Regions from separate parts of the Flavobacterium sp. FlaQc-47 genome, predicted to be linked through region 1. Evidence: riboswitches for the same ligand, from Rfam matches in the RefSeq annotation. Region 1 holds a riboswitch; each other region holds the start of a gene.

Region 1 (3,182 bases):
TTATCATCACACTTTCTTATAATGAAAAAAGAACTACATATTTTCTTCACTTCCTTAATGTTCTACACCCGAATTCCCTGTCCGAAAAACATAGATCATCATCCTGATTATTTAAATAAGGCAACTCGGTATTTTCCTTTAATTGGCTGGATTGTGGGTAGTATTTCTTTTTTAGCGTTTTATGTTTTTTCCCTTTTTTTATCAATAGAAACTGCGGTAATTATTGCTCTTATTATTTCTGTACTTACAACAGGAGCTTTTCACGAGGATGGTTTTGCTGATGTTTGTGATGGTTTTGGCGGAGGATGGACGAAAGAAAAGATTCTGATAATCATGAAAGACAGTGCCATTGGCGCTTATGGAGCGATTGGTTTGGTTTTACTTTTTTTACTGAAATTTAAATTACTTTCTGAAGCTATTTTACTTTTCAAAGGAGATAATCCTGTTGCACTTTTTCAAATTTATCTCTTGTTTATATCTGCTCATGCTTTGAGTCGGCTTGCTGCGATTTCAATTATATTTACACATGAATATTCTCGTGAAGATGCTTCATCCAAAAGTAAACCCATCGCTAAAAACCATACCTGGAAAGAAATTTCAGGTTCCATTTTCTTTGGATTAATTCCGTTATTAGTTTTATCCTATTTCCAGTATAAATTTATTTTGGCTTTACTTCCTGTTTTTATAATGCGCTATTTTTTGGCGCGCTATTTTCAAAAATGGATTGATGGTTATACGGGAGATTGTCTTGGAGCCACGCAACAGGTTTGTGAAGTTATTTATTATTTAAGTATTCTTTTTATATGGAAATTTATCTAGTTCGTCATACCGAAACCATTTGCGAAAAAGGAGTTTGCTACGGACAATCAGATATTGGTTTAGCGGAACCTTTTGACGCTGTTTTCAAAAATATTATTTCGCAATTACCACAAGAAGCCATTATTTTTTCAAGTCCATTACAACGCTGTTTAATTTTAGCCGAATACATTCAGAATATTATTAAAACAATTTCGTTTAAAAAAGAGGATCGTTTAATGGAAATGAATTTTGGTGATTGGGAGATGAAAAACTGGAATGATATTCCGCCTGAACAACTTAATCCCTGGATGGAGGATTTTGTGAATATTGCTGCTTTAAACGGAGAATCATTTGTTGAATTACATGAAAGAGTTGGTAGTTTTTTAGCTGAAATTCAAAAAGAAATAAATACGCCAATTATAATTGTAGCACACGCCGGAATTATTCGAAGCATATTATGTCATCATACTTTTTTACCCTTAAAAGATGCTTTTAACAATAAAGTAGATTTTGGAGACGTAATAAAAATAGCACTATAAAGATCATTTTGCTTAGAATTTGGCTTAAAAAGTTACATAAATTTGAAAATTCGCTAATTTTAACTTTATCTTTGCACGAAATTAAGGTTGTGTTCATTTCACAAACACATTAAAAGGGAATCAAGTTTTAATCTTGAGCTGTTCCCGCAACTGTAAGCTTAGTTCTGAAAAGAATGTTTGTTGTTAACTACAAAACCACTGGTCGCACTGCGAATGGGAAGGTAAACAACAAAACGCAAGCCAGGAGACCTGCCTTTATAAACAAAATATCGAACTCTCGGGAAAAAGAGTGTAGAAATTATGACTTTAAAAAAACTTTTCGCTTTTTGCTTATTATTGCTGTGCCAAATTATTTGCGCGCAAAGCGATTCTATTACTAAACTGAAAGAAGTTGTCGTTTCTGATGCTAATCTTAAGAAATATTCCAGTTCACAATCGGTTTTAAAGTTTAATGATTCCACTATTACTAAAAATGAAGCTTTACTTACTGACTTACTAAATTTTAATTCTACCATTTATTTTAAGGAATATGGTCGCGGAATGCTTTCGACAGTTTCTTTTAGAGGAACGACTGCATCGCAAACGGCTGTAATCTGGAACGGAATTAATATCAACTCTCAGATGAACGGAAGTACTGATTTTAATACCATTTCATCTTCTGATTATAATTCGATAAGTGTAAAAGCTGGTGGTGGAAGTGTCATTTATGGAAGCGGAGCCGTTGGAGGAACTGTTCATTTAAATAATGATTTAGGATTTTATAAGCGATTCGAAAACAATTTAAAGTTAGATTACGGAAGTTTTAATACTATTGGAATCAACTTTAAAACGAATATTTCGAATGAAAAATGGAGTGCTCAAATTGGCTTTTCTAAAAATAGTTCGACAAACGATTATAAATATCTGAATCAATACAACTGGAAAGGCGAACAGCGCCGGAATCAAAATGGTCAGTACGATATTATTACCCTGAATGCTAATGTTGGTTACAAATTTGATGTAAGAAACAGTCTTAAATTATACAGTCAAACTTCAAATACAGATAGAAACACCTCAATAATATCAGAAACTGAGACTAAAACCAGATATGTAAATGGTTTCAACCGAAACTTATTAGAATACGATGGTGATTTCGGAAAATTTACTACCAATTTAAAAGGTGCTTATATATTTGAAAATTACCAATATTACGGGAATATTTCTTCTAATAATTTTACTTACGGAAAAACAGAAAGCCTTATCACAAAAGCTGATTTAGGTTATCAAATTTCTAAATCAACACAAGCAAATGCCATTTTTGATTATAATAAAACTAAAGGTTACGGAAGCGGTTTTGGCGATCATGTCAGGGAAATCAGCTCAATTGCTTTACTGTTAAAACAAGAACTTTCGGCTGACTGGAAAAATGAGTTGGGTATCCGAAAAGAATTTACCGATAATTATGAATCACCTGTTTTATTTTCTCTGGGATCTTCGTATCAGTTTGGTAAATTATATAATGCAAAATTGAATTTATCCCGAAATTTCAGAATTCCAACTTTTAATGATTTGTATTGGGAAACGGGAGGAAATCCGGATTTGAAACCTGAAAGTTCTTATCAGGCAGAAATTGGAAATGTTTTCACAGTCAAAAACATCTCTTTAACGCAAACCTTTTATTACATGAAAATAAAGGATTTATTGCAATGGATCCCGGGAAATAATGGCATTTGGTCGCCGCAAAATACGGATAAGGTTAACAGCTATGGTGCTGAAACATTATTGAACTGGAAAAAACAATATGGTAAAAATTACTTTGAAGTAAGTGCAACTTACGCTTACACGGCTTCGAAAAATGAAGATACT
Region 2 (3,182 bases), on a different contig from region 1:
TCACCTGAATATATTCTAATGAAGGCAATTTTGTAATAAAACTCACTAATGCCGTCGCAAGCTGATTTTCGAATGCAATATATCTCGTAACATCTTTGCCTTCCTCATTAATAAAGTAAATTCTTAAGCAGCCCTTGCTCACAAAATAAGTATGTTGGCTCGTTTGTCCAGCCGAAAGCAAAAGGTCGTTTTTGCCTTGTTTTAAAGGTTTGAAATGCGACAAAATCGTATTGAGATCTTCATCAGAAACCTCAATACGATTTTTTATATAATCACCAAGTTGTTCGTATAACATCGTTTATTTATAATCTCTCACGAATTTGCGGTAATGAATAATATCTTCTATAGATAAAACTACCAGATCGTGTTGATGTGCAAAGCTAATGATTTTGTCAAGTTTAGCCATACTGCCGTCTTCATTCATGAGTTCACATAAAACAGCTTCCGGTTGTAAACCCGCCAGTTTCATCAAATCAACGCTGCCTTCCGTATGGCCGTTACGTTCCAGAACACCGTTATTTTTGGCGCGTAATGGGAAAATATGTCCCGGTCTTGCCAAGTCTGATGCGTGAGAGTGTTTTGCTGATGCCGTTTTAATAGTTGTAAGTCTGTCAGTTGCCGAAACCCCTGTGGTAACGCCATTTTTAGCTTCGATTGTAATCGTAAACGGAGTCTGAAAACTACTCGTATTTTCCTTTACCATATAAGGCAATTCCAGTTGATCTGCTTTTTCATTCGTCAGGCAAAGACAGACAATTCCGCTGCATTCCCGAATCATCATTGCCATATTTTGAACCGTCATATGTTGTGCAGAAAAAATTAAGTCGCCTTCATTTTCGCGGTTTTCATCATCGGTTAATAAAATCCCTTTTCCGTTTTGCAAATGTATTAAAGCGTTTTCTACACGTTCTGTGCTTGTTAAGCCAAGTTTTTCCAGTGGATATGTTAGTGTGTCAATCATTTTATTTTTGGTATTTTTAAATTAATGAGCAGCAAATCTAGAATTGTTTAAGATGCAAAAGTTTGATATAGGTCAATAAAACGCGCATTTGATTTTTTTTAAAGCCTTTGTTACTTTACATTTGCCACCGCAATGGTTTGGCTATATTTTTTCGAATGTAGCTGACGAAGAGGGAATCAGGTGCAAATCCTGAACAAGCCCGTTACTGTAAGTTCCATGCAACATTTTGACAGATTTGATGCTTTTAAGTGATCAATCTAATCTTTTGCCACTGCATTTTTAATGTGGGAAGGCCAATCAAAATGGGAATAAGTCAGGAGACCTGCCACTGCAAATAATTTCAGGCTTTCGTGGACCAGAGCTTTGAGACAACACGAATATCAAACTAACATTTGATTTTAATTTTCCGTTAATAACTGTTTCAAAAGGATATTTTGTTATGCCTTTTTGTGATATATAGTATCCCAAATGGCGTGGCAGATGAAACTTGTTTATCAAACTATTGCCTGAATTTCAAGCGTAAGATATTTCTTAAAGGGATTATTTAGGTTCTTTATGAGATAATTATGCTTAATAGAAATGGCATAAACCGGAATTTTAAAATTGAAAGTTATTAGCGCAGGTATTCAGGGGCATTTTGCCTTTTTAAGAAAAATAATCACAACTAATAACCCTTAAAATTCTAAAAAATGAAGAAAATTTTACTCGTATTGTCCGTAATGCTGCTTTTATCAGGCTGTTATAAAGACGACATTAATGACCTTAAAAATGATGTCAATGACTTAAAAAACAGAATGGCACAATATGAAAACCTGCTCGATGTACTCAATAAACGCCTTTATGTGGTAAGTTATGAAACTAAAGAAGGCAGTTATGTCATTACAATGAGCGATGGCACTAAATTATCAGTTCGAAATACATCATCATTTATAAAAATAGGCGAGAACGGCAATTGGTGGATTGATGGCGTTGACACCGGAAAATCAGCAAAAGGCGATAAAGGCGAAAACGGTTCAGATGGAAGTAATGGTTCAAACGGATCAGATGGTACAAATGGTACAAATGGTTCAAACGGAGAAAAAGGCGATAGTCCAAAAATTACTATTGGAAGTAATGGAAACTGGATTATCAACGACGTCGATACCGGAATGTCGGCATCTGGACAAAAAGGAAAAGACGCAGCAGAAATTACGGCTGTGGCTATTGCCAATGGTATCATGACATTTACATTTGGTGACGGCCGTACGATAAGTATTGTTGCCAGTCCGCCTGAAATTGCGATTTCAATTCCTACAGGAGGTTTTACGATTGCTAAAATGCAATGGTTCAGAGTACAGCCACAATTGGCAAATGCTGCGGGAGCAACATACAAATGGCTGGTAAACAATGAAGAAGTTGCCACTTCGACCGATTTATTTTCGGTATTTGCAACTCCCGGTACGTATACTATTGAGTTTAAAGCAAAAAACGGAGTGGGTGAAAATACTAAAAGTTTTACTTTGGTAGTAACCGATAAAACTTACCTCAATAAAATTACGCAGGTTTTTGACTTTTTGCCTGCTCCGGGACAATTCACAAATTCATTGCCGGCAGCAACAGCCACAGATACTGACGAAACGATGCGTGTAAAGGCTGAAACTGCTTTAACAGCAGGAAGTATGGTAAGTTTGGGTGGATTTGGCGGATATGTACAATTTGGTTTCGATCATACCATTGTCAATAAAGACGGAAATGACTTTGTAGTATTAGGAAACGCCTTTGCAGATTGGGCAGAACCCGGAATTGTAACGGTTTCCTACGATGCAAACGGTAACGGAAAAGCAGATGACGAATGGTTTGAAATTGCAGGTTCAGAACATGGAAAAGCAACCACAATCAAAAATTACGAAATGACGTATTACAAGCCTGATGCAGAACCTGCAAACGCAAACGAACCTAATTATATTCGCTGGACAGATAATCAGGGACAAAGCGGGTATATTTCTAAAAATACGTTTCACAAGCAAACCTATTACCCAATGTGGAAAAGTTCAGGTACGATTACTTTTAAAGGAACTTTCCTGAAATCGAATATCTACGATAAATCAGGAACTGGAACCAATTGGGGAAATCCGGCGTATGATTGGGGTTATACAGACAACTGGGCAAATGCCGATGTAAGAGGTCAAATCGATATTAATTGGGCTGTAAATGCCAAAGGAGAATCGGTGAAACTTAAAGG
Region 3 (3,182 bases), on a different contig from region 1:
CCCAAATGATAAAATCGCCCGCATTAGAAAGAATAGCAATTGGCTGTAATGTTTCAATCGCTTTATCTCTGGGATTTTCATTTGGTTCCAGATGATCCAGCCAATCCTTTATTTTGTTATGAAAACCCGCAACACAATGAAAAGCGCCATCGGCAATGCCACAATCCGTAAGATATAATAATCCCTGGAATCCAAATGTTATGGGCTGTTTCAAACTAATATCCCAATGAAGCGGACTTCCCAAGAAAGTAAATTCCTCCGTTTCGGGCGGATTAAAGCTTACTTTGTCAATCGTTTTGTATATTTTGGTTGAATTATAAAGCTGCTCATATGCTTTTTTTATTCTCGGTGAAAACCTGTTTCTGTTTAATGTTTCATGATCAGAAAAATTAAGCATCAAGCCCTTTTGGTCTTCGTGTCGGTTATACCAAGTTTCTTTTTTGTTCGGATCCATTTTCAGGAAATCCCAAATTGCCTGTTGTGTATCTTCACAATCTTTTTTTGAAATCGCATTTTTTACAATGACATAACCGTTTTCCTTCCAAAACTGAAGATCTTGTTCTGAGAGAACTTCATCTGTGAAATCTTTTTCGTCATTGGTTTTTATTTTCTGTTTGTCGTTGATCCAAATTTTAAAAGATTCAAAGTCAGGTTGCTCAAAATATAAAAATTGCAAAGTATCTTCCATACTAATTCCTAAACGATACAAAGTTTTGATTTCATTGTCCCATGTTTGAGTATTATCTCCGGCAGAAATACTGGTGGGATTCAAAGTACGTTTCCATAAATTTTCAAGGATATTCCAGGGCATAAGTTTTGGCAATTAATGGTTTTTATATTTATTTTTAACATATAGAAACATAGATTTGAGGACTTTAAAAAGTCATTTTACTTTTTTAAAACACACAAACAAACTATGAGAAGAAATATATTTCCTGACGCTATCTCTTTGGCATATGTAAAATCTATGTCCCGATAGCTATCGGGACTATGTGTTCAATTTATTTGACATCTATTTATCCTCGCTCAAAGACGCAAAGACGGAAAGAGAAAAACCTTTTTAACTTTGCCTCTTTGAGCCTTTCTCCAACTATGTCCCGATAGCTATCGGGACTAATGTGTTCGAATGTCTTGTCTAAATAATTCAAAAATAGCACAATTAAAATTCTCTTTAATAAAGTATAAATACCTGATTTAAGAATTCTTCTAAACCATTTCATAAATTATATTATTTAAATTAAGTTTTTATAAAGTACCTTTGCACCAGATTTTGGTCCGCTTTTTTTATAATTTTAAAAAAATCGGTTAAAAGGGAATCAGGTGAAAATCCTGAACAGACCCGCTACTGTAAGTTCTATATAAGTCTTTAAACGTTACTAATGCCATTGTTCGCCACGGCGGATGAGAAGGTTGTTTAAAGATGGAACAAGTCAGGAGACCTGCCACAATCACATAGTTTAAGACTTTCGTGGAATAAAGTTGAACAACAAGAATTGACCTGTTATTGGTATAACGGGATTCTCTCTTATTGCTTTTTGATTAGTACATCCACGAAATTTATTTAATTAAATCAGTGATGTATAATAAAAAATTACTCTTATTTATTTTCCTATTTTCTGCTCCGTTTTTACTTCATTCGCAAGTATCAAACGATAGTTTACGCGTTTTAAAAGAAGTAATTTTAAAAGGGAAACCCTATCAGGAAGTCATTCCCGTGCAAAGTTTATCCGGCAAATTACTTGAAAATTTAGCCAGTCATAACGTAGCCGATGCTTTAAGGTATTTTGCGGGAATCCAGATTAAAGATTACGGCGGTCTTGGCGGACTTAAAACTGTCGATGTCCGTAATATGGGAACACATCATGTAGGTGTTTTTTATGATGGAGTTCAGTTAGGAAATGCACAAAACGGGGTGACGGATTTAGGCAAATATTCCTTAGATGATATGGAATCCCTGACGATGTATAACGGACAAAAAAGCGAAATCTTCCAGTCGGCTAAAGATTATGCAGCGGCTTCAACCATTTATTTGCGAACTAAGCGACCGGTTTTTATTGGAGGAAAAAAGACAAATTTGTTAGTTCGCTACAAAACAATGTCCATTAATTATATCGATCCTTCGTTTAGATGGGAACAAAAACTAAGCGATAAAGTCAGTCTGAGCATAAGTTCTGAATATATAAAATCGAATGGAGAATATAAATACCGCTACAAAAGAAACAATCTTGACGGAACCGTTGCTTACGACACAACCGCGACAAGACATAATAGTGATATTGAAGCCCTGAGATTTGAATCCGGTCTTTACGGAAAAATAAATAATGGTTCGTGGGATGCCAAAGTATATTATTATGATTCAGAAAGAGGAGCGCCGGGAGCAATTGTCGAAAATAAATTTTCTGACGGTTTCAGGCAATACGACAAGAATTTTTTCACGCAGGCAACTTTAATTAAGGATTTTACTGAAAAATATAAATTTCAGGCAAAAGCAAAGTATGCCTATGATTATACGCATTATGTTGCCAGAGACACCACTAATGTTTTAGGTGAAATTGTAACCGAAGGAGCACAATCTGATGATAGTTATTTTCAGCAGGAATATTATGTTTCGGCAGTAAATATGTACAGTATAGTACCAACCTGGGATGTTTCGTTATCTACAGATTTTCAATACAACAGATTAAACGCCACCAGAAAAGGAATCCAGACTTTATTTTCTTTTCCGCAGCGTTATACCGCTTTATTTGCCCTTGCCAGTTCGTACCGTCTTGGGTCTTTCAAAGCTTTAGGAAGTGTTGTAGGAACTCATGTTCAGGAAGAAGTGCGATACAATGCAAAAGCGCCGGATAAAACCGAATTTACTCCTGCTTTATTTCTTGGATATACTCCGTTTAAGGATTATGATTTTAATATAAGAGCATTCGCAAAACGTATTTTCAGAATGCCCACTTTTAATGATTTGTATTATACAATGGTGGGATCCAGTACGCTTCGACCGGAATATATGAATCAGTACGATGTTGGTTTTACTTATAATCTTTTAATTGAAAAAGGCATTCTGGACAAATTATCTTTTCAGGTAGATGGTTATTATACCAATACCAAAGATAAAATTGTGGCAGCTCCAACCGGAAATTTATTCAGATGGATGATGACCAATATTGGGCAGGTAAAAGGACAGG

Evidence for each region. Region 1 has a riboswitch for cobalamin ahead of ACHRVX_RS18185 (TonB-dependent receptor plug domain-containing protein). Riboswitches for the same ligand answer to the same signal wherever they lie in the genome.
Region 2: linked by a shared signal. The riboswitch ahead of ACHRVX_RS04265 (PKD-like domain-containing protein) and the one ahead of ACHRVX_RS18185 (TonB-dependent receptor plug domain-containing protein) in region 1 are both predicted to bind cobalamin.
Region 3: linked by a shared signal. The riboswitch ahead of ACHRVX_RS04790 (TonB-dependent receptor) and the one ahead of ACHRVX_RS18185 (TonB-dependent receptor plug domain-containing protein) in region 1 are both predicted to bind cobalamin.

The regions. Positions count from the first base shown of each region.
Region 1 is NZ_JBIPCQ010000005.1:369,677-372,858, reverse strand. Features, by position in the region: gene ACHRVX_RS18195 (adenosylcobinamide-GDP ribazoletransferase) at 22-819, shown strand; gene cobC (alpha-ribazole phosphatase) at 804-1,337, shown strand; cobalamin riboswitch at 1,405-1,609, shown strand; gene ACHRVX_RS18185 (TonB-dependent receptor plug domain-containing protein) at 1,638-3,182, shown strand, end outside.
Region 2 is NZ_JBIPCQ010000001.1:1,024,545-1,027,726, forward strand. Features, by position in the region: gene ACHRVX_RS04255 (Crp/Fnr family transcriptional regulator) at 1-295, opposite strand, end outside; gene ribB (3,4-dihydroxy-2-butanone-4-phosphate synthase) at 299-961, opposite strand; cobalamin riboswitch at 1,078-1,306, shown strand; gene ACHRVX_RS04265 (PKD-like domain-containing protein) at 1,651-3,182, shown strand, end outside.
Region 3 is NZ_JBIPCQ010000001.1:1,148,826-1,152,007, forward strand. Features, by position in the region: gene ACHRVX_RS04785 (phytanoyl-CoA dioxygenase family protein) at 1-811, opposite strand, end outside; cobalamin riboswitch at 1,255-1,462, shown strand; gene ACHRVX_RS04790 (TonB-dependent receptor) at 1,577-3,182, shown strand, end outside.